DNA from 3 places in the Gordonia sp. NPDC062954 genome. Region 2 is predicted to be linked to each of the others. Evidence: predicted binding sites of a transcription regulator. Region 2 holds the regulator's gene; each other region holds the start of a gene.

Region 1 (10,167 bases), on a different contig from region 2:
CGTGCCGCGCCCTCAGTCGACACACGCTCACCCGGATCGAGGCCATGGAACGCGACGCGATCATCCGAAGCCTAGAGGAAAACGGTGGGCACAAACCGGCCGCCGCTGCCGCGCTGGGTATCTCACGCGCCACGATCTACCGCAAGATCAAGGAATTCGGCATCGACGTGTGACAGCTCGGATGGCGGTGGCACCACCCACCGCTGTGCGCACCCGGCGCTCTGCCTACTCGGGCGCACCCGGCAACGGCTTGCGCCAGGCACCGATCCGCACATCGATCCGGTCATGATGTCCGCCCGACCAGATCACCTCGAGGTCGTGGCTGCGCAGCACTGCGACGATCTGTTCGGCCAACATCGTCTCGGTCTGCTCGTAGGCGAGGTGTTCGGCGTCGGTGTCGCCGTCCGACATCGCATCCAGTACCGATTCCGATACGGATTCGTGCGGCCGGAAACCGCTGTAGGACAGGGACAGAACAGGGTCGTCGTCGGCGATGTGGCCTGCGTCGGCCTCGGCGAAGAAGACATAGGCCCACTCACGAAACTTGTACCAGTCGTCGCGCTCGGGCGCCGGGGTGCGTTCGGCGTCGATGAGCGCAGTCGCACAGCGCGCGCAGCAGGCGAAGTTCATCCGGGCCAGGACGCCTGCGGCATCGAGTTCGCCGAACGCGGCACTCAACCGGCCGAAGTCACCGGTGTCGTTCCACGCAGCCTCGTCCGCACGTCGGGCGACCCACATTCGTCGTACCTCGGCGGTCACCTCGTCGGCCGACGCACCGTTGTCCTCGGCCCAATCGCGCGCGTCGGACTCGACCTCTTCGAGGTCGGTGAACCCCGGCGCCAGTCGCGACCTGATCAGCTGTCGTAGATCGGTGAGACGTTCTCCCCGCATCACGCTCCCATCGTCGATCCCCACGAAGTTTGGACGCACCGGCAGGCGTCGGGGTTCCGGCTCGACGGGGTTTCGTTCGTTCGAAGGACCGCCGAGCACTCGTCGCCACCACGACTTCGGCTGTTCGACCGACACCGGTCGCGTACGCTCACCGACGTGTCCCCCAGCGATGCATCCTCCGGCCACGACCCGTCCGGGCCGCTGTCCTTCGTAGACGAACGCACCGCCTTGGCCGCTGCAGCGCACCGGCTGCACCGGACCGGGATGACACACGGTACCGGTGGCAACCTGTCGATCCGGTGTGGCGACACCGTGATCTTGACGCCGTCGGGCTGCCGATTGGCCGACGTCACCGCCGACCACATGGTCCTCGTCGATCTCGACGGTACGGTCGTCGAGGACACCGTCCACCGCCCGACGTCGGAACTGCGAATCCACCTCGACATCTACCGGCGCACAACGGCACGCGCGGTCGCCCATGCCCACCCGGTGGCGTCGATCGCGGTGGCCAACATCGTCGACGAGTTGCCGGTGGTCCACTACACGGCGGCGTTGACCGGCGGGTCGGTCCGGGTGGCCGCCTACGCGGTCTTCGGCAGCGAGGCACTCGGCGACGCGGTGGCCGCCGCGTTAATCGACCGGACTGCGGCGCTGATGCGCAACCACGGATCGGTCGCCTATGGCGATGACATCGACATGGCCTGCGAGCGTATCGAACTCGTCGATTGGCTGGCCGACATCTACCTGCGTTCGGCTGCGGTGGCGACGCCGGCATCCCTTACCTCCGACGAGGTCGTCGAGGTGATCGCCACGGCGCTGCAACGACAGTACTCACCATTTCCCGGGAGGAAGACATGAGGATAGCGACGCTCGGCGCGCATGTTCTCGACGTGCTGGCACAACCGGTCGACGAGATCCCGGACGGTCAGGGTGCCGTGCTGGTGCAGAGTATCCGGATGTCGGCGGCGGGCCCGGCCGGCGGCACCGCGATCACCCTGGCCAAACTGGGCGTCGAGGTCCACACCGTAGGCGCGGTCGGCGACGACGACCCCGCCGGCATGCTGAGGATGATGCTCGGACGGTTCGGCGTGCACACCGACCACCTGGTGGCCGTCGCCCAGCCGACCTCGATGAGCGTGCTGCCCATTCGCAGCAACGGTGACCGGCCGGCGCTGCATGTTCCGGGCGCCAACCTCGCCTACCCCCTTCCCGATGCACCTCGCGACCTGCTGACCACGGTCGATCACGTCCACGTAGGTGCTCCCGAACTGCTCAACCCGCCGGAGCTGGCGCCGCTGCTCGCCGACATCCGCGCAACCGGTGTCACCGTGTCCGCCGACATCCTCACCGACGGCGATCCGGGTGTCCTCGCCTGGCTCGAACCGGTGCTGCCCCACCTCGACTACCTGTTGCCCAACGACGATCAGATACGTGGACTGACCGGCGAGAGCGATCTGGTGGCCGCCTGTCGCCGGCTGATCGATCGCGGCGTCGCAACCGTGGCACCGACCGCCGGCGCAGACGGCGCCTATGTGGTTACCGCCGAGACCACCGACCACGCAGCCGCACACGATGTCGACGTCGTGGACACGAGCGGCTGCGGCGACGCTTTCTCGGCCGGTTTCCTCGCCGCGCGCGTACACGGACTCTCCCTACTCGAGTCGGCCGAGATCGGTTGCGCGGTGGCCGGAATCGTGGCAACAGGATTGGGTTCGGACCACGGCGAGATGTCGTGGGACACCGTGTCGCGCGAGCGCTGAGTCGGTGACCTGGGGGTCGGTCGGATGACCGACCCCCAGGTTTCTGGGTGCGCGATTCCCCGGTTGATCGGGATGGGCAACGTGGCGGCGACGAGCCAGGCTCATAACCATGAACACACCAACCGACACCATCGTTGCCATCAACCCGACGACCTGGAACGCCCCGTTCCGCTTCGACCACGCCCAGTTGCGACCTGCCCCCAGCCAAGTGCTGAGCATTGCCGGGCAGGCTTCTGTCGCCGACGATGGCACCGTCGTGCACGAGGGCGACGTGGCGGCCCAACTGTCGCTTGCGGTCCACCACATCGAAGAGATCCTCGCTTCGGCGCAGATGACCCTCGCCGACGTCTTCATGATGACCATCTACACCACCGACGTCGCAGCCACCCTGGCCGCGTATGAGGCGCTCACCGAACGACTCGACGTACACGGCGCCACCCCGCCGGCCGCCCTGGTCGGGGTCACCGCCCTCGCGCTACCCGGTCTCGCCGTCGAGATCGCGGTGCAGGCGGGGCGCTGAGTTTCGTCGTCCCAATCCCGTTGTGCGGCCCTCTCACCGCAACCACGGTCCCCCAACGTAATTCATCAACGCACACCGATTCATCCAAGGAGAAACCATGTCCATCACCACCCCCGAAGAACACATCCCGCCCGCCGGTCCCCTCGACGTCACAGAACTCGACGCGGCCGTCGCCGGCCCGGTGCTCACCCCCGACGACGCCGACTACCCCACCGAACTGGCCGGTTTCAACGCGGCCGCCACACCCGCGCCGGCCGTCGTCGTGGGCGCGACGTCGCCGGCCGACGTCGCCGAGGCAGTGCGCTATGCCCGCGCCAACGGACTGCGTGTGGGCGTCCGGGCCACCGGACACGGGCCCGTCATCTCCGGCCGTGGCCACCTGACCATCACCACCTCCCGCATGACCGACATCCAGGTCGACGCCGCGGCCAAGACCGCCCGGGTCGCCGCCGGGGTCCGGTGGCGCGATCTCGCTGCCGCAACGGCACCGCACGGGCTGACCGGGCTGGTCGGGTCGTCGTCATCGGTGGGCATCGTCGGCTACACGCTCGGTGGTGGACTCAGCCCGCTGGGACGGCAATTCGGCTTCGCCGCCGACCGGGTACGACGTATCGAACTGGTGACCGCCGACGGTGTCATCCGGACGGTCGACGCGGGTGCGGGTTCCGACCTGTTCTGGGCACTGCTCGGGGGCCGCGACGGGTGCGGCATCGTCACCGCGATCGAACTCGACCTGATCGATCTGGCCACCATCTACGGAGGTGGTGTCTTCTTCGCCGGCGATGCGGCCGAGCAGGTGCTGCACGCGTGGCGCGACTGGGCGCCCACCCTGCCGGACACCGCCGGATCGTCGGTGGCCATCGTGCGGCTCCCACCGGATCCGAATCTGCCGCCACCGCTGCAGGGACAAACTGTCGTGCACGTGCGTTTCACCTACACCGGCGATCCCGCCGTGGGTGCGCAGATGCTGGCGCCGATGATGTCCGCCGGACCAGTGTTGTTGAGCAACGTCGACGTCCTGCCGACGGCTGCCCTCGACGCGGTGCACATGGACCCGCCCGGTCCGCTCCCGAGCGTCGAGCGCGGATGCGGTATCCGTGATCTACCGGCCGAGGCCGTCGACGCGGTGTTGGCCGTCGCCGGACCGCAGGTCGCGAGTCCGCTGGCCATTGTCGAGATCCGACTGCTCGGCGGTGCGCTCGCCTCACCGCAGGGCGTGCCCAACGCGGTGACCGGGCGCGCGGCCCGCTATTGCGTGATGGCGATCGGGGTACCCGCGGGACCGCTGGGCGATCAGGCCGGCGCCCACGTCGCCGCCGTCAACGGCGCCCTCTCCCCATGGGCGAGCGACGGTCTGCTCAACTTCGCGGGCCAGACCCCGGCCGCCGAGCTGTCCACACTCTGGACAGCCGCCGACTGGTCGCGACTCGAGGAGATCCGACGCCGCCACGACCCCGCGGGGATGTTCACCCGGATCGGCTGATCACACACTGACGGCGAGGGTGCACCGCGCACCCTCGCCGCGGGCTGTCCGAATTCCCCCAAATTTCTGGGATAGACAGATGACCTGCGAAAACGGAGAATCTTTTCATGACGACGAGTCTGACTGCCGAGCGCGTTCGCAGTGATGTCGACGTACTCGCCCGCGCCGGTCTCGACGTCGGCGACTTTCTCGGTGAGGCGATCGGTTCGCTGATTCGCGCCGTACCGCACGCGGCGGCGTGTATGGCGACCGTGGATCCCAACACTCTGCTGCTGACCAGCACCCGCAAGTACGGAAACCTGTTGGGGCGCAACGAGCACGACGACGAGTGGGGACTGCGGGAGTACGGGGCACCGGAGTGTTCGTCGTTTCGGCAGCTCGCCCGCGCCGGTGTCGATGCCGTCGGCATGCACGACCTGACGGCGGGCCGAACCCAGGATTCACCCCGCATGCACGAGTTCATGCGGCCGCACTATGACTTCACCGACGAAGCGCGGCTCATCCTGCGTGACGGCGACCAGGTGTGGGGTGGCATCGCCTTCTTCCGCGAGCTCGACGAGCAGCCGTTCATCCCGAGCGAGATCGAATTCCTGCGGACGTTGTCCCAGCCGCTCGCCCGGGGCGTCCGCACGGGTTTGCTCGCGAGCATCGTCGCGGAGCCGCAGACGACGCCCTCAGGACCCTGCGTACTCATCGTCGACAGTTCCAATCAGATGATCCAGATGAGCGCCGGCGCCGAGGAGCGGGTGGCCGATCTGCTGTCCGGGGCGAACAGTGGTGCCGCGACGTCGGTGATCACCGGCCTGGTGAGCGCCGCACGCCGGTACGGGCGGGGCGAATCCGATGTCCCACCGAGGCTGCGGGTACGCGGCGCATCGGGCATGTGGCTTGTCGTGCACGCCTCGCCCTTGTCGAGCACCGTCGATCGCGTAGGCGAGGTGGTGGTCACCATCGAGGAGGCACGGCCGCCGGAGATCGTGCCACTCGTGGTGGCCGCCTTCGGCCTCACGTCCCGCGAGCGCGACGTCACCCAGATGGTGCTGCAGGGGGTCGCAACCAAGGACATCGCCACAACGCTGCACGTATCCGCCTATACCGTCCAGGACCATCTCAAGTCGATCTTCGACAAGGCGGGCGTGCGCAGCCGCCGCGAACTGATCGCGCGCGTCTATTTCGACCAATACGCACCCCGGATGAACGATCCGCTGCTGCCATCGGGGTCTTACTCCGCCGGCCCATCGGAGCTGATGTGACCGACGGTGCCGTCAGTGGTTGATGCCGTCGAGTGCTTATCCAGCCGAACTTGCCGCACGTTCAGGCGAATTGTCTTCTCGCGGTGATTTCTACCCACAACGCGTAACTCCTGTGACTCCTGTTTACCAAAGTCCAATGAAACCAGCTTTTTTCACTGCGCACCCATCCAAACGTTCTGTCGCAGAATAATTCTCAACAGGACTTCCTTGACGTCGAACATTCTTTCGATTACCTTGGAATCATGAGAACTTCGGGGGATCTCACATCCATTACTGATTCACTGCGTGAGCTGTGCTTTGCCGACGACATGTCGGGTCGGGCAGCGTTTGATGCGATGACCGCTCTGGTCACGTTGCGTAATCTGATCGACCATCACGCCGCGACGGTGGTCGGCCATCTGGACCGCCTCGGTGTGGCCCGCGACCACGGCCGCAAGTTGAGTGAGTTGTTGATCGTGATGGGCCTGGCACCGGCGGTGGCGTCCCGTCTGATCCGTATCGCCACCGCCCGTGAGCAGCTCCCCACTCTGGGCGCGCATGCCGCCGATGGGGCGATCTCGGCCGAACATGTGGACGCGGTGGGTAAAGGGGTCGATCATGTCGGGAAAAGATCGGCGGAACCGATCGACGATGTAGCGCGTCTAAACATCGTGACCGAACTTCTCGCGCACTTCTTTTCCGGCGCCACGCCCGCCGACATCGGTAAACGCGCGCGTCGTCTGGGCAACCAGGCCGCCGCCGACACCGGTGGGCTACCGGCATCCGAGGACCGCAACCTCAACACGCTCGTCCACGATGTCGACGGTGACGGACGCCTGCAAGTGCGCGCCGACCTCAACACCGAAGTCGGCGAGAAGTTCTCGGCTGCGATGGAAGAGTTGGCGGCACCCCGCCCCGAACCTGACGGCTCACCGGATGCCCGCAGCCCCGAACGCCGGCATGCCGACGCCCTCGAAGCGCTCTTGGATATCGCTGCCCGCAGTGGCGATGCGGCCTCGGCACCCCGTCACCAAATATTGGTGTCGGTGCCCGCCGATACCCCGGATCTGGCCGAACTACCATTCATGGGCTCACTCACCGAAGCCATGCTGCGCACCCTGACCTGTGACAGCACCGCGACCGTCGCGATCGTCGACGGTGAGGCGGTGCCGATGGAGATGAGTAAAGACAAACGCCTGTTCCCAGCCCATCTCCGTAAAGCGTTGCACAAACGCGACGAGTGTTGCATCAAATGCGGCGTGGCGGCCTCCCGCTGCCAGGGCCATCACCTCGTGCATTGGGCTGATGGTGGAATCACGGTGTTGGACAACGGATGTTTGCTGTGCCCGTCGTGCCATGCCGACATCCACCACAACGGGTGGGAAGTGATCATGGGCCACGACCGACATCCCTGGCTCCTCCCACCCGTCGCTGTCGACCCGACACGTCGGCCGATACCGGCCTACAACCGACGCACCCTCAACCTCGACAACCTACCCGCCGCCGCCTGAGCGACGCAGTCACAGTCTTCCCACGCACCCGACCCCGGTCGGGACCGCAACCGTCCCTTGAAAACTCCATAGCGTGAAACAACGGCGCCGCAACGGTGTCGCGTACCCGACGGCCACCACAGTTGCACGCCAACCAGGGTGGTGCGCGGTACGCGACACCTTGCGCCGGCGGCCACATTGCCCGAAAACCGTATGCGCGTGGCGATCACCGCACCATACGGACCGCAAGCTCCCCGTAGGCTGCACCGAGCTCCACCGGATCCTGGTGAGTGCGCGACGGGAACCACCGGCACACGTCGACACACAACGACGACAGGGCCAGCACTACATCGTCCGCCGCGGTAACGGTGAACTCACCGGAGTCGATCCCGCGATGCACGATCGCGGCCAGCACGTCGGAGGTTTCGCGGCGGATCGCGGTGATCGTCCGATAGTGCTCGCGAGTGAGGCCATGCAGTTCGTATTGCACGACCTTGGCCAGTTCGTGATGCTCGGCCTGCCAGCGGGTGAACTCCTCGATCACGATCCGCAGCCGTTCGGCCGCAGGCAGCGAGTCGTTGTCGGCCTTGCGCAGTGCCGACAAAACGCCCTGATGACCATCCATTGCGATGGCGTAGAGCAGCTCTTCCTTCGACTTGTAGTGCGGGTACATCGCCGCGGCGCTCATGTTCAGCCGTTTGGCGATCTGCCGCGTCGACGTCCCGCCGTAGCCCACCTCGGCGAACGATGCGATGGCGGCCTGACGAATCCGTTCGGCGGCCGCAGAGTCCCGCGTCGTCACCGGCATCTCGCACCTCACTCGATCAAGGGCCTTGTTGACCTCATCGCACTGTACGATGCATCATAAGCGAGCGCTTAGGAGATGAGCGATCGCTTAGCCAACGAAGGAGCATCATGGCCGCACCACTCTCCCGTCGCGATCTCGAGTTCCTGCTCTACGAGTGGCTCGACGCCGAGGCCCTCACCGCTCGCACTCGTTTTCAGGAGCACTCCCGGGAGACGTTCGACGCGGTGCTCGAGCTCAGCGAAGACCTCGCCACCAAGCGCTTCGCCCCGGTGAACAAGCTCGGCGACCAGCACGAACCCTACGTAGGTGAGGACGGCAAGGTCGTGTTGCCGGCCGAGATCACCTCCGGCATCGCCGAGTTCGTCAAGGCCGGCCTCACCGCAGGCTCCTTCGACGAGGCACTGGGCGGGATGCAGTTGCCCACGGTGATCAGTCGTGCCTCGAGCGCCTGGTTCCAGGCCGCCAATGCGGCGATGTCGTCCTACGCATTCCTCACCGTCGGCAACGCGAACCTGCTCGCCGAATACGGCACCCCCGAGCAGATCGACACCTGGGTGCGACCGATGGTCGAGGGCCGCTTCTTCGGGACCATGTGCCTGTCGGAACCGCAGGCTGGATCGTCGCTGGCCGACATCACCACCAAGGCGCAGCCGCAGTCCGACGGCTCCTACCGCATCACCGGTACCAAGATGTGGATCTCCGCCGGTGAGCACGAACTGTCGGAGAACATCGTGCACCTCGTGCTCGCCAAGGCACCCGGCGGCGAACCGGGCGTGAAGGGCATCTCACTGTTCATCGTGCCGAAGTATCTGGCTGACGGCACCCGCAATGACGTGGCGCTCGTCGGGCTCAATCACAAGATGGGCAATCGCGCCACCACCAACACTCTGCTGAACTTCGGCGACGGAACGCACACCCCGACCGACATTCCCGGCGCGGTCGGATACCTCGTCGGCGCGGAACACCGCGGGTTGTCGTACATGTTCAAGATGATGAACGAGGCCCGCATCGGGGTCGGATTCCTCGCCACCGCACTGGGATACGCCGGTTATCAGGCGTCACTCGAATACGCCAAGGTGCGCACCCAGGGCCGTCCGGTCGATCAGAAGGACCCGGCGAGCAAGCCGATACCGATCGTCGAGCACTCCGACGTCAAGCGGATGCTGCTGGCGCAGAAGTCCTATGTGGAGGGCGCGCTGGCACTGGAGCTGTACTGCAGCAAGCTCGTCGATCTGCAACAGACCGGCTCCGACGAGGAGCAAGCGCGCGCGGGCCTGCTGCTCGACGTACTCACCCCGATCGCCAAGAGTTGGCCATCGCAGTGGTGTCTGGAGGCCAACAGTCTGGCCATCCAGGTGCACGGTGGGTACGGCTACACCAAGGAATTCGATGTCGAGCAGTACTACCGCGACAACCGTCTGAACCCGATCCACGAGGGCACCCACGGCATTCACGGCCTGGATCTGTTGGGCCGCAAGGTCGTCATGGCCGATGGTGCCGGGTTGGCATTGCTGACCGACACCGTCGGCGCCACCATCGATCGCGCCATCGCCGAGCCCGACACCGCAGCGTTCGGCGAACAGCTGCGCACCGCCGTCGACCACCTCGTGGCGACCACGGCGGCCGCCTGGTCGACGGGCGATCCGGCCGTCGCCCTGGCCAACGCCACCACCTATCTCGAGGCCGCCGGCCACATCGTGGTGGCCTGGATGTGGCTCGAACAGCTCCTGGCCGTCGGCGCGAAGACCGGGAACTTTTATGACGGCAAACGCGCAGCGGCTCGCTATTTCTTCGGCTACGAACTGCCCAAGACCCGCACACAGCTCGAGTTGGTCGCGGCACTGGACCGGACCACCCTGGACACCGACCCGGCCTGGCTGTAGCGGGGCCCGCCACGCCACGCCACGCCACGAGATTGAGGAGAACTGCATGTCTATAACAGATCTGTTCGACGTGACCGACAAGGTCGTGATCGTGACCGGC
Region 2 (10,167 bases):
GTTCGGGTAAGACGACGCAGCTTCCCAAGATCTGTCTGGAACTCGGCCGTGGAGTGCGCGGCGCGATCGGGCACACCCAACCTCGCCGGATCGCGGCGAGTTCGGTAGCGCGTCGCATCGCCGACGAAACCGCGTCGCAGATCGGCGACGCGATCGGCTACTCCGTGCGCTTCACCGACCGTGCCGGCGCCGACACCATGGTCAAGGTCATGACCGACGGCATCCTGCTCCGCGAGATCGCCGGCGACCCGTTGCTGCGCAGCTACGACACGCTGATCATCGACGAGGCCCACGAACGCAGTCTGAACATCGATTTCATCCTCGGCTACCTCCGCCGGCTACTGCCCCGACGCCGTGACCTCAAGGTGATCATCACCTCTGCCACGATCGAGCCGGATCGGTTCGCCCGGCATTTCGCGGACGCCGTCGACGGCGCAGAGGTGCCGATTCTCGAGGTGTCCGGTCGGACCTACCCCGTGGAGGTCCGCTATCGGCCGTTCGGTGACGCACGCGACCCGGACAGTGACCATCGCGACCTCGATCAGGCACAGGCGATCGACGCCGCGGTCGGCGAGTTGTGGGCCGGTCGGCGCAGCGGCGACATCCTGGTGTTCCTGCCGACCGAACGTGACATCCGCGAGACGGCCGATGCACTGCGGCATCGTGCCTCGGCCGGGGCCGAGATCGTGCCCCTGTTCGCCCGTCTGTCCATCGCCGATCAGCAACGGGTGTTCGTGCCGTCGTCGGGACACCGCATCGTGCTTGCCACCAATGTCGCCGAGACCTCGTTGACCGTCCCGGGCATCCGCTACGTGATCGACCCCGGCACCGCGCGAATCTCCCGCTACTCCACCCGGTCCAAGGTGAACCGACTTCCGGTGGAAGCGATCTCACAGGCCAGTGCCCGCCAGCGTGCGGGACGGTGCGGCCGCGTGGCGCCGGGCGTGTGCATCCGGCTCTACGCGGAGGAGGATTTCGACGCCCGCGCCGCGTTCACCGATCCGGAGATCCTGCGCACAAACCTCGCCGCGGTCATCCTGCAGATGGCCTCCTTGCGCATCGGCGACGTCTCGCAGTTCCCGTTCGTCCAACCCCCGGACGCTCGCGCAATCCGCGACGGCATGGCCGTGCTCACCGAGCTCGGCGCAATACACGAGACGCAACGCGACGACCACGAACCCGTGCTCACCCAGGTCGGCCGCCAGATGGCCCGCATCCCGGTGGATCCACGACTGGCCCGCATGCTCATCGCGGCGCGTGACGGCGGGTGCCTCGACCATGTTCTGGTCATCGCCGCGGCGCTGTCGATTCCTGATGTGCGCGAGCGCCCTGCCGACCAGCGCGAGGCAGCCGACGCCGCTCACCGGCGGTTCGCCGTGCCGGGCTCGGAGTTCCTGGCCCACCTCGAGCTCTGGTCGTATCTGACCGAGCGCCGCAAAGAGCTGTCCGGGAATCAGTTCCGGAGACTCTGCGAACGCGAGTTCCTTCACTTTCTGCGGATCCGGGAATGGCAGGAACTGCATCGACAGCTGACCCGGGTGGTGACCGACCTCGACTGGTCTGTTCCGGCAACCGAACGCGATGCCGATGCCATCCACCGCGCCATCTTGGCCGGCCTGCTGGGCAACATAGCCGTGCGGCAGGGTGATTCACGCGAATACCTGGGCGCACGCAACACCACCATGGCGATCTTCCCGGGTTCGGCGCTGGCCCGGAAGCCGCCCGCGTTCCTGATGGCCGCCGAGCTCGTGGAGACCTCCCGGCTGTTCGCGCACACGGTGGCGGCGATCGATCCGCTGTGGGTCGAGCAACTCGCCGGAGATCTGGTTCGCCGCAGCTACAGCGAGCCGCACTGGTCGGCGAAACGTGGCGCCGCGTTGGCCTACGAGCGGGTGACGCTCTATGGCGTCCCGCTGGTGGCACGACGCCGGGTGCAGTTCGGGCCCATTGATCCACCGACCGCACGAGAGATGTTCATCCGTCACGCCCTCGTCGAGGGTGACTGGCGCACCGAGCACACGTTCTTCCACAACAACCGTGCTCTGCTCGAGGCCGCGGCCGATGTGGAACACCGTGCACGGCGTCGCGATGTGGTGATCAGCGAACAGCAACTGTTCGACTTCTACGACGCGCGTATCGGTGACGAGGTCGTCTCGGCCCGACATTTTGACAGCTGGTGGAAGAAGGCCCGGCGCGCGCAGCCAGACCTGCTCGATCTCCGCCCGGAGGATGTGGCCACCGACGTCGCTGTCGCCGACACCGACTTCCCCGGCGCCTGGCAGCAGGGCGAAACCCGCCTCGAGCTGCGGTACCGGTTCGAACCGGGTGCGCCCGATGACGGTGTCACCGTGGTGATCCCGCGGCCGCTGCTCGACCATGTGCGGCCGGCAGGCTTCGACTGGTCGGTTCCGGGCCTGCGCAGCGAGCTCGCGACCGAACTCGTCCGGTCACTCCCCAAGTCGCTACGCAAGTCGATGGCGCCGGCGCAGCGTTTCGCCGATCTCGCGTTGTCCCGATTGACACCGCGCGCCGAGCCCCTCGTCGCCGGCCTCGCCCGCGAACTGTCGACGATCACGACCATGACGGTGTCTCCCGACGACTTCGCACCCGAGCGGATTCCACCCCACCTCACGATGAATTTTGCCGTGGTCGACCGTGACGGCACCGTGCTCACGACCGGGAAGTCGCTGCACCGGCTGAAGCAGGAGTTCGACGGGTCGCACGAGGCCGCCCGGCCCGTCGAGGTCGTCACGGACTGGACCGCCACCGGCATCGGCGAGCTACCGCCCACGGTGACGACAACTGTTGCCGGACAGCAGATAACCCATTATGTGGGACTCGACGCTGTTCGTGACGCAGCCGGCCGGACGGTTGGGGTGACCCGAGTCGAGCCGAGCACCGAGGCCGAACGCGACCGCCGTCACAGCGCAGCGGTGGTGGCACTCCTCGACCTGACCATCCCACCGCTGACCCGCAAGATCACCGCGACCCTTGATGCCGCCGGTCGGTTGGCGATGAGTCAGAGCCCCTACCGCGATGTCGAACATCTCGTGGGCGACTGCACCCGACGCGCCATCCGCGACCTCGCGGCAGACCGGAACCTTCGTGCCGTGCGATCGGCGACCGAATTCCGGCGACTCCGCGACGATCTGCGCCCCCGGGTGGCGCAACAGGCTCCCGATTACTTCACCCTGAGCGTTGACGTGCTCCGCCGCGTGGCCCCACTGCGCGCGCAGATGGACCGGCTCAGCGGCTCGGTGGCCGCCGATGACGTCGCCGAGCAGTTGGACAATCTGGTCTTCGACGGATTCGTCGTCGCGACCCCGCACGACCGCCTTGTCCATGTGCCGCGCTACCTCGAGGCCGCGACCGTTCGCCTCACGGAGTTGCCCGCAGCTGCCGGCCGCGACAGTACCGCCCTGGCATCCATCGATCGTGTTGTGACGCATTGGAATCAGCGTGCAACGCACCTCGCTGCGGCGCGCCGGGATGCGTTCGACGAACACGCGCACTGGCTTGTCGAGGAACTGCGGGTGGGACTGTTCGCGCAGCGGTTGGGCACCGCACGGCCGATCTCGGAGAAGCGGGCGATCCGCGCCCTCGATCAGTTCAGCTGAGACCGTCGGTGACGCTGACCCGCTCATCAACCACCCCGGAATCGGCCTCGGAGCGGTGGGTGAGATTGCCCTGCAGGTCGTCGATCTCTCGCTGAAAGTCCTCCAGCGAGTCGAATGACCGGTAGACCGAGGCGAAGCGCAGATAGGCCACCTCGTCGAGATCACGCAGCGGACCGAGGATCGCCAACCCCACCTCATTGCTGGGAATCTCGGCCGATCCCGATGCGCGGACCGCATCCTCGACCTGCTGGGCCAACTTGGCGAGCGCGTCCTCGGCGACGTCTCGGCCCTGGCAGGCCCGACGAACCCCGCGCATCACCTTCTCCCGACTGAACGGCTCGGTGACCCCGTTGCGTTTGGCGACCGACAGCACGGCACTCTCGACGGTGGAGAATCGGCGACCGCACTCCGCACACGAACGGCGCCGTCGGATCGCCTGCCCCTCGTCGGCGACACGCGAGTCGATGACCTTGGTGTCTTCGTTCTTGCAAAACGGGCAGCGCATGTCGTCCTCACGCACGTCTCTGGACACACCGGCGTACCGGTCACCCGTCACGCCGTGCCGGTTCCCGGCCGGACCCTGTGCCATCGAGGATACCGTCAGGCCCTCAGCTGTATGCGGGTGCGATCAAAGCCTGCCCCACCCGCAGGCCGGAGCCGGCGAGTTTGTTGCGTTCGACGATCTGCTCGATGACGGCCTGGCGTGGCACATCCGGCGCGATGCGATCGGCGATGGAGCTCAACGAATCACCCTGCCGCACGTGGACCACCTCGGTCCCGGTAGGGCTCGGTTGCACCGACGCGGCATAGTTGGAGCCGACGATGGCGACCGCCCACACCAGCACCGCGAGCGCCCCACCGAGCACCACGGCTGCGACCGTCGCGCGTCGACGCACGAACCTACGGTCGACTCCCGGCGACGCACAACTCGTCCCCGACACCCGTGCCGCGGGGGCACCGGACCCGCCCGGTCGACGCCTCGTGGGCCCAGTGGAGTCATATCGCCCCCGCCGCCGCGGTCGGGAGACATGCCCGGCCGGGACTCTGTCGCGCGTCGGGACGTCTGCAGGGCGCCCGGATGCCGGGTGCATCGGGGACGCAGCCGGTGCGTACTGCGTCTGCCGATGAAGGGTCGCTGTGCTCATCGTGTCCTCCTGGGAACGAGTCGGATCGAACCTCGGGCGCCTCTCGAACGCACGTCGCTCATGTGTTCGAGAGAACGCATGTTCGATTTGTAGCACGTGGGTCCGACAATGTCTCGACACACGTCGAACACATGTTTGAACATGTCAAAATGTTCGGCTACTGTCGGCGACATGGTGACGTGCGTGGATGGGCCCTGAACAGCAGCTCCGAACCAGCCGAGCAGTCTCCCCGAACAGACCAGCAGTTTTTCGATCCAGACCGGCAACCCGTAATCGGCCACTGCCGGTTTCGGCGACAGGAAGGACTCGACCGATGAGCGACAAAGCCGGCGGGCGGCGCGGCGCGTCCCGCGGGATCAGCAGCAAGCCGAAACCCGAGGCGCAGGCGCCGACCGGAGCCGATACGGAGGCATCGGATAGCGCGGTCGCCGATCCGGAAGTCGTCGAGGCTAGCCTGACCCCTCGTCAGCGAGGCGTCCTCGAGTACATCCGCGCCTCGGTCCGCGAGCGCGGATATCCGCCGAGCATCCGGGAGATCGGCGATGCCGTCGGCCTCACCTCGACGTCGTCGGTGGCCCACCAGCTGCGGACCCTGGAACGCAAAGGTCTACTCAAGCGCGACCACAACCGCCCACGCGCGGTCAACATCCAAGACGGCGACCAGCACATCCCACCGGGCGGTACGGCCGCATCGGGCGATGGCGCGCAGTTGCCCACCCCGACGTTCGTACCGGTCCTCGGCCGGATCGCCGCGGGTGGACCCATTCTCGCCGAGGAAGCCGTCGAGGACGTGTTCCCGCTGCCCCGCGAACTCGTCGGTGAGGGCTCACTGTTCCTGCTCCGCGTGGTCGGCGAGTCGATGATCGACGCGGCGATATGCGACGGCGACTGGGTGGTCGTACGCCAGCAGAGTGTCGCCGACAACGGCGACATCGTGGCAGCGATGATCGACGGCGAGGCCACGGTCAAGACCTTCAAGCGCAAGGACGGCCACGTCTGGCTGATGCCGCACAACGATCTGTTCGACCCGATCTCGGGCGATGACGCCGCCATTCTCGGCAAGGTCGTCACCGTGATGCGCCGGGTCTGAACCCGAGCGGGCCGGCCGCTCAGCCGACCACTGCGCCGGCCAGCACCGCAGTCGCAGCAGCACGCGCCGCGGCGGGTTCGGCCGTCGCCAGGGCAGCCTCGGCGGCCGCACGACATTGCTCGACGGTCACCTCCGCAAGCCTGGCGCCGACCGCGGCCGAGGCCGCGGGCGCAGTCGACAGGGACGTGACCCCGAGTCCGACCAGCACACACGCGAGCAACGGATCGGCTGCCGCCTCGCCGCAGACCCCGACGGGTTTGTCGGCGGCCTGACCGGCACGCGCCACGCCGGCGATAAGGGTGAGCACCGCGGGCTGCCAGGGATCGGTGAGAGCGGCGAGCTCCGCCGACATCCGGTCGGCGGCCATCGTGTACTGGGTCAGGTCGTTGGTTCCGATCGACACGAAGTCGACCTCCGCCAGGATCGATTCGGCGAGGATCGCTGCCGCCGGCACCTCGATCATCACACCGGCGATCAGTCCGCGTCGGCGTACCTCCCCGGCGAACTCCGCGGCCTCGGTCGCCGAGGCGATCATCGGCGCCATCACCCACGGCGTCGGTTGATGTCCGTCGGCGGCTGCCGCGATCGCGTCGAGCTGGGCCGCCCGGATGCCCGGATGAGCATCGACGATCCGGTTGCCACGCACGCCGAGTGCCGGATTGGTCTCCTCGATCTGCGTGACGAACTTCAGCGGCTTGTCGGAGCCCGCATCGAGGGTCCGGATCACCACCTTGCGCCCCTCGAAGGCGTCGAGCACCTCGCGATAGAGCCGCGTCTGCTCCTCCACCGAGGGCTCGTCCGCGCGGTCGAGAAACGCCAACTCCGTACGGAACAGGCCGACACCCTCTACCGGGTGGGAGGTCGCCGACCGGGCCGACGTGCCATCGGCGACATTGGCGAGGACCGCGATCGGTCGCCCGTCGGCGGTCACTCCCGGTCCGGCCCAGGCCGCCACCAATTCCGCCATCCGCCGGCTCTCGGCCACGCGCGCGGCGGCGTCGTCGGGATCCGGCTCGACCTCCAGGGTGCCCGCGGTACCGTCGACCAGCACCGTCGTCCCGGCGGCCACCTCACCGAGGCCGGATACCGCCACCACACACGGAATCCCGAGTTGTCGCGCGATGATCGCGGTGTGACTGGTCGGGCCGCCCAGCCGTGTGACCAGCGCGGTGACCTTTGTCGGGTCCAGTCCCGCCGTGTCGGCCGGAGCAAGATCGTCGGCCAACAGCACAGACGGTTCGGCGGGTTCCGGAACCCCGGGTTCGGGGACTCCCAGTAGTTCGGCGACCACGCGGTCCCGGACATCGTTGAGATCCGTGACGCGCTCGGCCATGAGGCCGCCGAGCTTGGTGAACATCTCCGCGAACTGGTCGGTCGCGGCGACCGCTGCCGCCGGCGCTGGCGTCCCTGTCGTGATGAGTTTCGAGGCCGCGCCGGTCCACCCGCGGTCCTCGGCGAGACCCGCCGTCGCCGACAACACCTCCGCCGCGGCACCCGAGGCGTGTGATGCCCGCTCCCGCAGCCTCCCCGCGACCGCGGCCGCCGCGTCGGTGAACCGCTTGATCTCCACGTCGCGTTCGTCCTCGAGGACTGGGGCGGCGACGGCCGGGTCATACACCGGACGCTCACCCGGCCAGATCGCGGGCCCGTAGGCGTGTCCGCCGACGACCGGCGTTCCGTTCAGTACGTGTGTGTGCTCCACCGAGATCCTCACTTGTCCGACGGGCTGGGCCACGGTGTGCCGCCACGATCCACTGGTCACCGTTGTGATCCAAGTTACAAGAAAACCTTGACTTGTCAACATAAACAGGCGTAAACACAGATATACCCACATCCAAAGCCAATCAAATCAACAGACGAGGACATCGTGTACGCGGAAGAACGTCAGCAGGCGATCGCCAACCAGGTACGGGTCAACGGCCGCGCCTCGGTCACCGCTTTGGCCTCGTTGTTCGACGTGACGAGCGAGACCGTCCGCCGCGATCTCGCTGTGCTGGAACGCAACGGACACCTCCAGCGCGTCCATGGTGGCGCCGTACGTCCCGGCGCGACGCCGGTCGTCGGCGAACAGGGCATCGACGAACGCCTGATGTCGCACACCGACCAGAAGCTCGCGATCGGTGCGGCCGCGTCGCGCTTCCTCCCACCCGACGGCGGGTCGGTGTTCATCGACGCCGGCACCACCACCTACCAGGCCGCCCTCGCACTCCCCCGTGACCGCCGACTGACGTTGATGACCCACAGCATTCCCATCGCCGGCGCCCTGGCCGCACAGGGCGCCGAGACCCTGCATGTGCTCGGCGGCCGAGTCCGCGGACTCACCCAGGCGATGGTCGGCGCCGACACCGTCGCCGCACTCGAACGGCTGCGCATCACCACGGCCTTCGTCGGCACCAACGGCATCAGCATCGCCCACGGTCTGTCCACCCCGGATCCGGACGAGGCAGCGATCAAGTCGGCGATCGTCCGTTCCGCCCACCGCGTCGTCGTTCTGGCGGACTCGTCGAAGGCGGGCCATGAAGATCTCACGTCCTTCGCCGCGCTCGCCGACATCGACGTACTGATCACCGACACCGGTATCGACCCCGACTTCGCGGGGGCACTCGCCGACCACGGCATCGAGACGGTGATCGCGTGATCACCGACCACACCACGGAGAGGGAATCCATGACAGACCCCCACCCGGCTTCGGCCGCCGGCCGGGTCGACCCCGGCCGTTCGCCGGCGATCGTGACCGTGACAGCAAATCCGAGTCTGGACCGGACGCTGGAACTGACCGCGCCGTTGAGCCATGGCGCGGTCCAGCGTGCGAGCAACGTCCGCACCGAACCGGGCGGCAAGGGCGTCAACGTCGCCCGGGTGGCATCCGCTGCGGGTATCGGAACGCGGGCACTGCTCCCGGCGCGCGCCGGTGACCCGCTGCTCGCGGCGCTCGACTCGGTCGCGTTGCCCTACCTGACACTCGCGATCGACGGTGAGGTCCGGTCCAACGTCACCATCGTCGACCCCGACGGCACCACCACGAAGGTCAACGCACCCGGTTTCGTGCTCGACGACGCGTCGGCCGCCGAACTGACCGAGCTGGTCCTCGCCAATGCCAACGATGCCCGCTGGGTGGCGTTGTGCGGCTCGCTGCCGCCGGGGCTGCCGCACAACTGGTACCGCACGGTCGTCGACGCACTTGCCGATACGGGTTGCCGGGTGGCGGTGGACACCTCCGGCGCTCCGCTCGCCGCGGCGGTCACCGGGCCGGTCGATCTCCTCAAGCCCAATGAGGAAGAGCTCGCCGAGGCCACCGGTGTCGACCCGGCGGAGTTGTCGACGGCATCTGCGCGTGGCGACCACGCTCCCCTGATCGCCGCCGCCACCGTGCTGGCGCACCGCACCGGGGCGGCGATCCTCGCCACTCTCGGCGCCGCCGGCGCCCTGTTGGTCACCTCGACAGGCGCATGGTTCGCGACCCCACCGCCCATCGTGCCGCGCAGCACCGTCGGCGCCGGCGACGCTGCCCTCACCGGTTATCTCATCGCCGAATGCAGTGGTGCCGAAGAACCCGAACGGCTCCGGATGGCCGTGGCGTACGGCTCTGCGGCCACCGCTCTGGCCGGCACTCAACCGCCCTATCCCGATCAGATCGATCCGGACAACGTCTCCGTCACCGACCTCACCGGGGCCGCCAGTGCAGGTTGACGATCCCCTTGCGTTGACACCGAAGCAAATCCACCTTCCGACAAGCACCCGCACGAAGGAAAACCCATGTCAGAACAGATCATCACCCCACAGACGGTGAGCCTCGACGTGGACGCCGGCGACGACCCGGCGGCCGTGATCGGTTACCTCGCCGATCGGCTGGCCTCGGCCGGCCGCACCACCGACGCCACCGTGCTGGCCCGCGGCGCGCTCGATCGCGAGGCCAAGTCCGCCACCGGACTGCCCGGCGGAATCGCGATCCCGCACGCGCGCGCCGCGTCGGTCACCGCAGCCTCCCTCGCGATGGCGCGCCTGTCGCGAAAGGTCGACTTCGGCGCCCCGGACGGTCCCGCCGACCTGGTGTTCCTCATCGCCGCACCCGAAGGCGGCGCCTCCGAGCACATGAAGCTGCTCAGCTCGCTGGCCCGGTCGCTGGTGCGTCCGGAGTTCGTCGACTCGCTGCGGGCGGCCGACAGCGACGAGCGCGTCGTACAACTCGTCGACGAGGCCATCAACCCGCAGCCCACCCAGACGCCGGCGGCGACATCCACGGTGGCGACCCCCGAGACAACGCCCACGGCACCAGACGCCGGCGACGCCGACCGACGGCCGTCTGTCGTGGCGA
Region 3 (10,167 bases), on a different contig from region 2:
GGCCAATCGGTACTCGCAGTCGTCGCGACGGTTGTCGATGGGTCCGCAACCGATCCTGTCCGAATTGGGTGTGGTGCCCTTTCCCGAGCTGAGTTCGCGCGCCTTCCGCAGCCTGAACCGCCGCGCCTACAACGTGCCGGTCGGGATGGGGACATCGCCGGTCGCCGACAAGTTCGTGGACGGGTGCCCGGTGTCGGAGATGTACATGATCCCCACGTTGATGGCCCAGCGGGCGCTGGCTATCAGCATCACCGACTACCGCGACAACCTGGAGTTCGCGTTCATCGCCGATCGCGGGGTCATGAACGATCTGCCGGCGATGACCGACTATGTGACCGAGGCATATGAGGAGCTCCTGGCCACCAAGTGATCCGCTGGGTCGGCCGCCCACCGGGGCCGGCGCCGACGAGCCGATAGGGTGTTGGATTGATCTGACAGCGGGGTGCCGATGTGGTTGAGGGATGGTGCGGATGAGGGTGTACTTGCCGGCAACACTGGCGATGCTGATGGAGCTCAACGAGGTCGGCGAGTTCCGCGCGGTCGGTGGTACCGGCTTCGCGTTGACCCCGACCCTGCGCGAGGCGTTCGTATCCGGTGACGACGAGGAACTCGCCGAGGTGGCCATCCGCGAGGCTGCGCGCGCCTCGCTGCGGTTACTCGCCGGCGAGGCTCCCGAACCCGGCGACGACGCCGCCGATGCGGACCTGACAGCCGACGAGCGCACCACGAAACCGGGGGACACGCCGAGACTTCCGCCGCGTCGCGTGGTGGTGGCTGCCGATGTCGCCGACGTGACGTTGCATCCCGAACTCGACGACGCGGTCGTTCGCATCTCCGGGCCGGTGGCGCTGCGTGACATCGCCTCGGTGCACGTCGACGTCGCCGAAGCCGAGGACAAGGTGCGGGCCGCGGCGGTGGTGATCGATGCCGCCGACCTCGGTGACCAGGACGCCGAGCTCGCGGTCGGCGACGTGGAGGACTTCGACCTTGCCTGGTATGCCACTCAGGAGCTGCCGTTCCTGCTCGAACTTCTGTGACGGTTGGCTGCCCGCCAACGGTCGCGTAACCTACGGAACCGTAGGTTGTCGGGTGTCGAGCGTGATCGTCGGTCACGGGTGAGGTGGTGCGCAGGTGGGCTGGCGCGAGCGTTTCGAAGAGCCGGTGGCGGGGGTCGCCGCACGCAGCCGGGCTGCGCAGTGGGCGCGCGCCGCGGTCGCCAGGATCACCACGCCGCTGCTGCCCGACGATTATTTGCATCTGGCGAATCCGCTCTGGTCGGCTCGGGAACTGCGCGGCAAGGTCGTCTCCGTGACCGCCGAGACCGAGGATTCGGCCACCATCCGCATCCGGCCGGGGTGGGGGTTCTCCTTCGACTATCAGCCGGGACAGTACGTGGGCATCGGCGTCGGCATGGAGGGGCGCTGGACGTGGCGCTCCTACTCGTTGACGTCGGTCCCGGTCACCGCGGGCGGTCGCGATGATCGGATCATCGCCATCACGGTCAAGGCCATGCCCGAGGGATTCCTGTCCTCGCACCTGGTGACCGGTCTGCGTCCGGGTACCGTCGTCCGACTCGCGGCGCCCCGTGGCGAGTTCGTGCTGCCCGAGCCGTTGCCGTCGAAGATCCTGTTCGCCACTGCCGGAAGCGGGATCACCCCGATCATGTCGATGCTGCGCACCATCCGACATCGCGGGCAGCGCGCCGACATCTGCTTGGTGCATTCGGTGCCCCACGAAGACGATCTGCTGTTCGCCGATGAACTCGCCGGGCTCGCCGCCGACGGCCTGATCGATCTGCATGTGCAGTACACGCGGAGCGTCGGGCAACTCACCGGAGATCGATGGGCCACGGTGGTGCCCGATTGGCGCGAGCGGCAGACGTGGGCGTGCGGCCCGGCCGGGTTCCTGGACTCGGTGCAGGCCATGTTCGCCGATGCCGGCGTCGATGACGCACTGCATATCGAGCGGTTCGCGCTTGAACGCGGCGCGGTCGGCGCGCGGGGCGGAAACGTCACCTTCGGTCGGTCGGGTACGGTCGCGCAGGCCGACGGCGCGACGACGCTGCTCGAGGCGGGTGAATCGGCGGGGGTGCTGATGCCTTTCGGTTGCCGGATGGGGATCTGCCAGAGCTGCGTGGTCATGCTGGATCAAGGGTGTGTCCGCGACTTGCGGTCCGGAGTCGAACACGTGGAAGGTGAGCGGATCCAGACCTGCGTCAGCGTCGCGGCCGGGGACTGCACGCTCGACGTGTGAGACGCGCCGGTTCGGACCTGCGGGCGAGTTCGGTTTCGACTCGGCGTCGCGCCCGGATGGCGTTAGGCTCGTCAGGACGGCAGTAGTCGACCACGGAGGAGATCCGCGTGCGCGCTGAGCTGACCCAGACCATGGAAGTGCCGGTCCTGTCCGACGACGTCGTCACGCTGCGGGCCCATTCGTCCGCGGATGCGGAGCGGGTCGTGGAGTACGCGACGGACCCGCTGACGATGCGGTGGGCCAGGATGCCCTCGCCCTACGGCCGCACCGATGCCGAGCGCTATATTGCCGGGGCGCGGGCCGGATGGCAGTCCGGCGAGGCGATGACCTGGGCGATCGAGTATGAGGGGCGATTCATCGGCAGTGTCGATCTGACCGGTTCCGGTCGCATCAGCGAGATCGGTTTCGTCCTGCATCCGGATGCGCGCGGTCGGGGGCTGGCCCGTCGAGCGATCATCCTCGCGATCGAGTACGCCGTCGCCCACCGGGATATCGAGGTGGTGCGGTGGCAGGCCGAGGAAGGGAACCTCGCGAGTCTCCGGACGGCGCACAGCTGCGGTTTCACACTCACCGCCAAGATCCCGGATTGGCTTGAGATGAACAGCAAAGTGGTCGACGCGTGGTGTGCGAAGTGGCGTGCCGGCGACGACTTCGCGCCCAAATCAACTTGGCGCGCAACCACTTTTGAAACCGATCGGTTCCGACTACGTCCACTCGCCGAGGCCGATGACGAGCGGATTCGACAGACCCTCGATGACCCGGTCTCGCGCAAGTACCTGTTCGGGCGCCCCGACCCGCTGCTGATCGAGCATGCCGCCGCGGAGCGCACCCGCAAGTGGTGGACCGCCGCACGCGGGGAGACCTGTACCTGGGCGGTTGCCGACCTCGAGACCGACAACTATCTGGGCGACATCTCGATATTCGAGATCAGCCCTGTCACCGGGGCGGAGATCGGCTTCTACACCCATCCGGATGCCCGCGGCAGCGGAGTCCTCGGCGAGACGTTTCCGGCGGCCGTCCGCCATTGCTTCGATGTCCTCGACATTCGCCGGATGACGATGTTCGCCGCCGATTCCAATGAGGGCAGTAAAGCGTTGGCGCGGCGGGCCGGATTGCGCGAGTTCGGCACCCAACCGCTCGCCGCCAGCTCCGCGGGGCGCCTCGAGGATCTCGTCGGCTACGAACTGCTGCGCGACGACGCCTGACCGCGCACAGAGTGCGCTCGGTCACAATCGAGCCCTGACATCGGCAAGGGGTGGACACGTCGGCTCCGGCTAACCTACGCTTGCGTAGGTTACGGAATGGTAGGTCGGTGCTCCGGCCAAACCACACAGGTCTTCGACTACACCCGGGAGGGCTCATGGCGATCAGCGACATTCCCGAGTACGCCCATCTGACCGACGCCGACGTCGCAGCGCTCGGCCGCGAACTCGACGCCATCCGCGCCGACATCGAGGCCGATCGCGGCGAGCGCGATGCGCGCTACATCCGGAACACGATCCGCTTCCAACGCGGCATGGAGCTCGCCGGTCGCGCGTTGATCTTCGGCTCCACCAAGCGGTCGATGTGGTGGGCGGGAGCAGGTGCGCTCGGCGTCGCGAAGATCGTCGAGAACATGGAACTCGGCCACAATGTGATGCACGGTCAGTGGGACTGGATGAACGACCCGGAGGTGCATTCGACCACCTGGGAGTGGGACAACACCGACCCGTCCGCGCACTGGAAGCACACCCACAACTACATCCATCACAAGTACACGAATGTGCTCGGGATGGACGACGATGTGGGTTACGGCCTGCTCCGCGTCACCCGCGATCAGCGGTGGCGACCCTTCTACCTGGGCAACCTCGCATACAACACGATCCTCGCACTGCTGTTCGAGTGGGGCGTCGCCGTGCAGCATCTCGAGCTGGGCAAGAAGCGTCGGACGCCCGAGGCCAAGGAACAATTCCAGCGTGACCTCGCCGATGTCGGCAAGAAGGTCGGCAAGCAGATCGCCAAGGACTACGCCGTGTATCCGGCGATGGTGAGCGCGGCGACGGGACATCGCACCGGCTACGCCCGTGCCTTCGGCAAGGCGGCGTCGGCGAATGCCCTGGCCAACGTGATCCGCAATGTCTGGACCAACGCGGTCATTTTCTGCGGCCATTTCCCCGATGGTGCGGAGAAGTTCACCAAGCAGGACGTCGACAGCGAAACCCAGGCGGAGTGGTATCTGCGGCAGATGTTGGGCAGCGCCAACTTTCGCTCCGGTCCGGTGCTCGCCTTCATGAGTGGCAACCTCTCCTACCAGATCGAACACCACATCTTCCCCGACCTGCCGAGCAACCGACTGCCGGAGATCTCGGTGCGCGTGCAGGCGCTCTGTGCGAAATACGATCTGCCCTACACCACCGGTTCACTTCCCGTGCAATACGCGAAGGCCTGGCGGACGATCGCCAAGCTGTCGTTGCCGAACAAGTATCTGTCGGCAACCGCCGATGACGCGCCGGAGACGGCGTCCGAGTGGCGTTTCAAGGCAGAGTTGGCCGATGGTGCACGCCTGCAGGGCACGGTCGATCCGGTCAGTGGACGTCGCAGCGGTTTACGCACCGCCATCGCTGCACTGCGCAAGCGTGGTCGGCGGCGCGACCGTTCGGTGTCGAGCGTTGCGACGTCGACCCCGCAACGCCGGGCAGCGTGAGCCCAACGCGCCCGACCGCGTGGGGTCGGGCGTGCGGTCGGCGCGGCTGCGCAGGCATAATGGGGACCAATGGCCATCACCGACATCAATGAGTATGCCCATCTGACCGACGCGGACGTCGAGGCGCTCGGCGCAGAACTCGATGCGCTTCGACGCGAGATCGAAGCCGATCGGGGGCTTCGCGATGTCCGCTATCTGCGGCGCACCATTGTCGCGCACCGAGCACTCGAAGTGGTGGGGCGAGTCGCATTGTTCGGCAGCCACAAGCGTTCGCTGTGGTGGCTGGGCACCGGGTCGCTGGCCCTGTCGAAGATCATCGAGAACATGGAGCTCGGGCACAATGTGATGCACGGGCAATGGGATTGGATGAACGATCCCGAGGTCCACTCCGCCACGTGGGAGTGGGACATGGTGTGCGCGTCCCCGCACTGGAAGCACTCGCACAACTACATCCATCACAAGTACACCAACGTTGTCGGCATGGACGACGACGTGGGCTACAAGATCCTGCGGGTCACCCGGGACGAGCCCTGGGAACCGCGCCGCGCCTTCCAGCCGCTGTTCAACGTGTTGCTGGCGCTGAGTTTCGAATGGGGTATCGGGCTGCACGATCTGGCGCTCAAGGACGTCATCGCGGGAAAGAAGTCCAAGGAGGAGGCGATCCCGCAGATCACGTTGTTCCTGCGGAAGATCGGTCGGCAAGTCGCCAAGGACTATGTCCTGTTCCCGGTACTCACCGGACCGAATGCGCGGCACACGCTAACCGCGAATCTCAGCGCGAACGTCATTCGCAACCTGTGGGCGTATGTGGTGATCTTCTGTGGCCATTTCCCGGACGGCGCAGAGAAATTCACCACCGAATCGCTCGACGACGAGACGCCGGGGCAGTGGTACCTGCGGCAGATGCTCGGCACCGCCAACTTCAACGCCGGACCGGCGATGGCATTCATGAGCGGCAACCTGTGCTACCAGATCGAGCACCATCTCTATCCGGACCTGCCCAGCAACCGCTATGCCGAGATCGCCGAACGCGTGCGTGCCTTGTGCGACAAGTACGACCTGCCGTACACCACCGGGTCGCTGTTCGTGCAGTACATGAAGACGTTGCGCACGATCAACAAACTGGCGCTGCCCGACCGATTCCTGCGCGACACCGCCGACGACGCCCCCGAAACCGCGTCCGAACGTCGCTTCGCGGGTATGGCGCGTACCCGGGGGCTCAAGTCCGCCATCGCTGATTTGAAGCGCAACAAGCTGTCGCGTAGGTGATCTCGATACGCCGCCTCGCCTAGCGGCTCGGTGGCTACTCGATCAGCGGCAGGCCAACCCCCGCAGCCGCGCATGCGCCGACACCCCTTGCACCGGGTGGTTGCGCTCAGACCGCGCGTACACCGTCCAGGCGACGAAACCGATGATCGCAGAGCCGATCCCGAGCTCGCACACGAGCGACCATCCGCCGACCTGATAGGCCCATGCACCCACCGACGACCCGATCACGCCGCCGGCAAAGTAGGACACCATGTAGGCGGTCGTCAGCCGCGACCGGGCAGTGTCGTCGAGCGAGTACACCCCTGTCTGATTGGCCAACTGCACCCCTTGTACGCCGAAATCGAACACCAGTAGCGCGATTACGAGGACGATCACGTTGTGGCCACCTGCCCACAGCAGCAGCCAACTCAGGATCTGCACGGCCCAGACGGCGTACTGGGTGTGCCGGAGGTAGCCGCGATCGGCGATCGTGCCCACCACCGGCGCGGCCAGTGCACCTGCGACGCCGGCGAGACCGAACAGTCCGATAACGGCCTCCGAGTAGTTGTAACCCGACGCGCCGCCGCCGGCGAGCAGGAACGCGATGGCCGTCCACATCGCGCTGAAAGCGGCCATGTTCAAACCGCCCAGCAACATTCGGTGCCTCAGCACTTCCTGCTGCCGCACCAGGGTGAGAATCGAGCGCAGCACCTGCAGATAGTGCGCCGAGGTATCCGTCGCCTCGGCGGGCCCAGTCGGTGCACGGAATCCGACCGCGGCGGCCATCGTCAGCTGCAATGCCGCGGCGACGAACAGGATTGCTCGCCATCCGCCGACCTCGGCGACGATGCCGCTCAGTACGCGGGACAGCAGGATGCCGATGAGCAGGCCACTCATCACGTGCCCGACGACCGTGCCACGTTCTCCCGGTCCGGCGATGGCGGCCGCCCACGGCACCACGACCTGCGCCGCTGACGCCGACACCCCGACGACGAAGACCATCACCAACAGGCCCGCGTACCCGGGCATCAGGCCGGCACCTACGAGAGCCAGAGATGAGACCGCGAGCAGACCCGTCACCAATCGCCGTCGATTGACGAAGTCACCCAACGGCACCACCAGGGCGAGACCGATCAGGTAACCGATCTGGGTGATGGCCACGACCAGGCCTGCGGTGGCCGTCGAGACGGACAGGTCGATGCTGATCTCATGCAGCAGTGGCTGCAGGTAATAGAGACACCCGGCCGATGACCCGGCGGTAACCGCGAACAGGAACACCACGATTCGGCTCAATCGCGTAGTGGTTGCAGGTGTGGTGGCGGTCGCGGACATGTTTTCATCATCGTGCGGCACCGGTCTCATGAAAAGCGATAGATTCTGATGTATACATCGCAAATCGAGATGGACGCGGGAGGATTCATCAGTGGAACTGAGACATCTGGAGTACTTCCTCGCGTGCGTCGACCAGGGCACGTTCACCGCGGCCGCCCGATCGCTCAACGTCGTGCAGTCGGCGGTGTCGACCGGGGTGGCGAAGTTGGAGCGAGAGGTGGGGGATCGGCTTTTCGACCGGACCCCGACGGTGCTGGTGCTCACCGAGACGGGCCGGGCGGTGGTCGGTCCGGCACGCGCGGCATTGCGGGCACGCGCTGATGTCTTCGACGCGGTCGACGGTGTGCGTGGTGACATCCGCGGTGAGGTGGCCGTGGGTGCACTCGTCAACGTCGTCGCGATCGACTTGGCCGAGGCGTTCGCCGAGATCCACCGTCGCCATCCCGGAATCACCATCGCGATGCGGCAGAACCCGCGCGGCACCGCGGGCAACATCGTCGGCGTACGCGCCGGCACCCTGGATCTGGCCTTTCTGGGTTCGTATCCCGATCGGCTTCCGGGGTTGGCCGTGCACAGGCTGGCGCAGGAGCCGTTGGTCTTGGTGTGTGCAGGCGATCATCGGTTGGCGCAACGAGGATCATTCACCACTGCCGATCTCGCCGAGGAACGGATGATCGACTACCCGCCGGGATGGGGGACTCGGGCCGTCGTCGATCGGGAGATCCCGAACCGCCGGACCGTGATCGAGGTGGCCGATCAGTTCTTCGGAATGAGTCTGGCCGTCAAGGGGTTCGGCGTGACGCTCGTTCCGTTAAGTGTGGCCCGGATGCAGTCCGGTGCGGCGATACTGCCGTGTTCGGACACCGCGCTGATGTGGGACATCGCCATCGCGTACTCGTCGACTCGGGTACCGTCGCAGGCCGCGCGGTCGGTGTTGGAAACCGTGCTGGAGTTGGCACGCCCGCTCCGGAGCATCACGCAAATGCCGCCGTGAACGCATCCAGATCAGGCTTCGCCACCCCAATTCCGAAGACGCCGGACGTGTTCCCCAGCCTGCCCTTCGTCGCTGGTTGAGTAACGCCGTACGAGCCCGCCGACCCTGTCGCTGGTTGAGTAGCGGCGCCCGTCCTACGTGACGCCCCTCCTGTCGCTGGTTGAGTAGCGGCGTGCGAGCTTGCGAGCCCGCCGCGTATCGAAACCACCCCCGCCCGCAGAAAAATCTTCTGCACTATTTTCAAGAAACTCCTTGACATCGAACTGGTGTTCGACCATAGTGGAGTCATGGGAGCTTCGGGGGATCTCACCACCATCACTGATTCTGTTCGTGACCTGCACTTGGGCGCCGATATGTCGGGGCGTGCAGCGTTTGATGCGATGACCGCTCTGGTCACGTTGCGTAATCTGATCGACCATCACGCCGCGACGGTGGTCGGCCATCTGGACCGCCTCGGTGTGGCCCGCGACCACGGCCGCAAGTTGAGTGAGTTGTTGATCGTGATGGGCCTGGCACCGGCGGTGGCGTCCCGTCTGATCCGTATCGCCACCGCCCGTGAGCAGCTCCCCACTCTGGGCGCGCATGCCGCCGATGGGGCGATCTCGGCCGAACATGTGGACGCGGTGGGTAAAGGGGTCGATCATGTCGGGAAAAGATCGGCGGAACCGATCGACGATGTAGCGCGTCTAAGTATCGTGACCGAACTTCTCGCGCACTTCTTTTCCGGCGCCACGCCCGCCGACATCGGTAAACGTGCGCGTCGTCTGGGCAACCAGGTGGCCGCCGACACCGGTGGGCTACCGGCATCCGAGGACCGCAACCTCAATGCGCTCACCCACGATGTCGACGGTGACGGACGGCTGCAGGTGCGCGCCGACCTCAACACCGAAGTCGGCGAGAAGTTCTCGGCTGCGATGGAAGAGTTGGCGGCACCCCGCCCCGAACCTGACGGCTCACCGGATGCCCGCAGCCCCGAACGCCGGCATGCCGACGCCCTCGAAGCGTTGCTGGATATCGCTGCCCGCAGTGGCGATGCGGCCTCGGCACCCCGTCACCAAATATTGGTGTCGGTGCCCGCCGATACCCCGGATCTGGCCGAACTACCATTCATGGGCTCACTCACCGAAGCCATGCTGCGCACCCTGACCTGTGACAGCACCGCGACCGTCGCGATCGTCGACGGTGAGGCGGTGCCGATGGAGATGAGTAAAGACAAACGCCTGTTCCCAGCCCATCTCCGTAAAGCGTTGCACAAACGCGACGAGTGTTGCATCAAATGCGGCGTGGCGGCCACTCGCTGCCAGGGCCACCATATTGTCCATTGGGCTGATGGTGGAATCACGGTGTTGGACAACGGATGTTTGCTGTGCCCGTCGTGTCATGCCGACATCCACCACAACGGTTGGGAGGTGATCATGGGTCACGACCGACATCCCTGGCTCATCCCACCCGCCGCTGTCGACCCGACACGTCGGCCGATACCGGCCTACAACCGACGCACCCTCAACCTCGACAACCTACCCGCCGCCGCCTGAGCCACGCTGACTGGCGAGTAGGTCACGCAGCCACGTCTTCCCACGCACCCGACCCCGGTCGGGACCGCAACCGTCCCTTGAAAACTCCATAGCGTGAAACAACGGCGCCGCAACGGTGTCGC

Evidence for each region. The regulator LexA, encoded in region 2, represses DNA repair genes until DNA is damaged. The targets are predictions, from matches to a motif close to CGAACANNTGTTCG.
Region 1: ACIGKQ_RS07420 (DUF222 domain-containing protein) is a predicted target of LexA. The motif match lies at 6,122-6,135, and genes of this name have one in related genera.
Region 3: ACIGKQ_RS07660 (DUF222 domain-containing protein) is a predicted target of LexA. The motif match lies at 8,770-8,783, and genes of this name have one in related genera.

What each region holds. Positions count from the first base shown of each region.
Region 1 is NZ_JBITWL010000005.1:128,133-138,299, forward strand. Features, by position in the region: gene ACIGKQ_RS07385 (sigma-54-dependent Fis family transcriptional regulator) at 1-173, shown strand, start outside; gene ACIGKQ_RS07390 (DUF6891 domain-containing protein) at 226-891, opposite strand; gene ACIGKQ_RS07395 (class II aldolase/adducin family protein) at 1,048-1,749, shown strand; gene ACIGKQ_RS07400 (carbohydrate kinase family protein) at 1,746-2,651, shown strand; gene ACIGKQ_RS07405 (RidA family protein) at 2,761-3,171, shown strand; gene ACIGKQ_RS07410 (FAD-binding oxidoreductase) at 3,269-4,654, shown strand; gene ACIGKQ_RS07415 (helix-turn-helix transcriptional regulator) at 4,762-5,907, shown strand; gene ACIGKQ_RS07420 (DUF222 domain-containing protein) at 6,150-7,397, shown strand; gene ACIGKQ_RS07425 (TetR/AcrR family transcriptional regulator) at 7,603-8,184, opposite strand; gene ACIGKQ_RS07430 (acyl-CoA dehydrogenase) at 8,292-10,067, shown strand; gene ACIGKQ_RS07435 (SDR family NAD(P)-dependent oxidoreductase) at 10,114-10,167, shown strand, end outside.
Region 2 is NZ_JBITWL010000003.1:211,874-222,040, reverse strand. Features, by position in the region: gene hrpA (ATP-dependent RNA helicase HrpA) at 1-3,617, shown strand, start outside; gene nrdR (transcriptional regulator NrdR) at 3,610-4,122, opposite strand; gene ACIGKQ_RS05140 (LysM peptidoglycan-binding domain-containing protein) at 4,226-4,513, opposite strand; gene lexA (transcriptional repressor LexA) at 5,076-5,852, shown strand; gene ACIGKQ_RS05130 (phosphoenolpyruvate--protein phosphotransferase) at 5,872-7,554, opposite strand; gene ACIGKQ_RS05125 (DeoR/GlpR family DNA-binding transcription regulator) at 7,720-8,490, shown strand; gene ACIGKQ_RS05120 (1-phosphofructokinase family hexose kinase) at 8,520-9,542, shown strand; gene ACIGKQ_RS05115 (fructose-specific PTS transporter subunit EIIC) at 9,609-10,167, shown strand, end outside.
Region 3 is NZ_JBITWL010000005.1:188,963-199,129, reverse strand. Features, by position in the region: gene ACIGKQ_RS07700 (wax ester/triacylglycerol synthase domain-containing protein) at 1-370, shown strand, start outside; gene ACIGKQ_RS07695 (DUF6912 family protein) at 471-1,037, shown strand; gene ACIGKQ_RS07690 (ferredoxin reductase) at 1,132-2,253, shown strand; gene ACIGKQ_RS07685 (GNAT family N-acetyltransferase) at 2,385-3,458, shown strand; gene ACIGKQ_RS07680 (fatty acid desaturase) at 3,614-4,936, shown strand; gene ACIGKQ_RS07675 (fatty acid desaturase) at 5,006-6,205, shown strand; gene ACIGKQ_RS07670 (MFS transporter) at 6,248-7,516, opposite strand; gene ACIGKQ_RS07665 (LysR family transcriptional regulator) at 7,608-8,510, shown strand; gene ACIGKQ_RS07660 (DUF222 domain-containing protein) at 8,798-10,045, shown strand.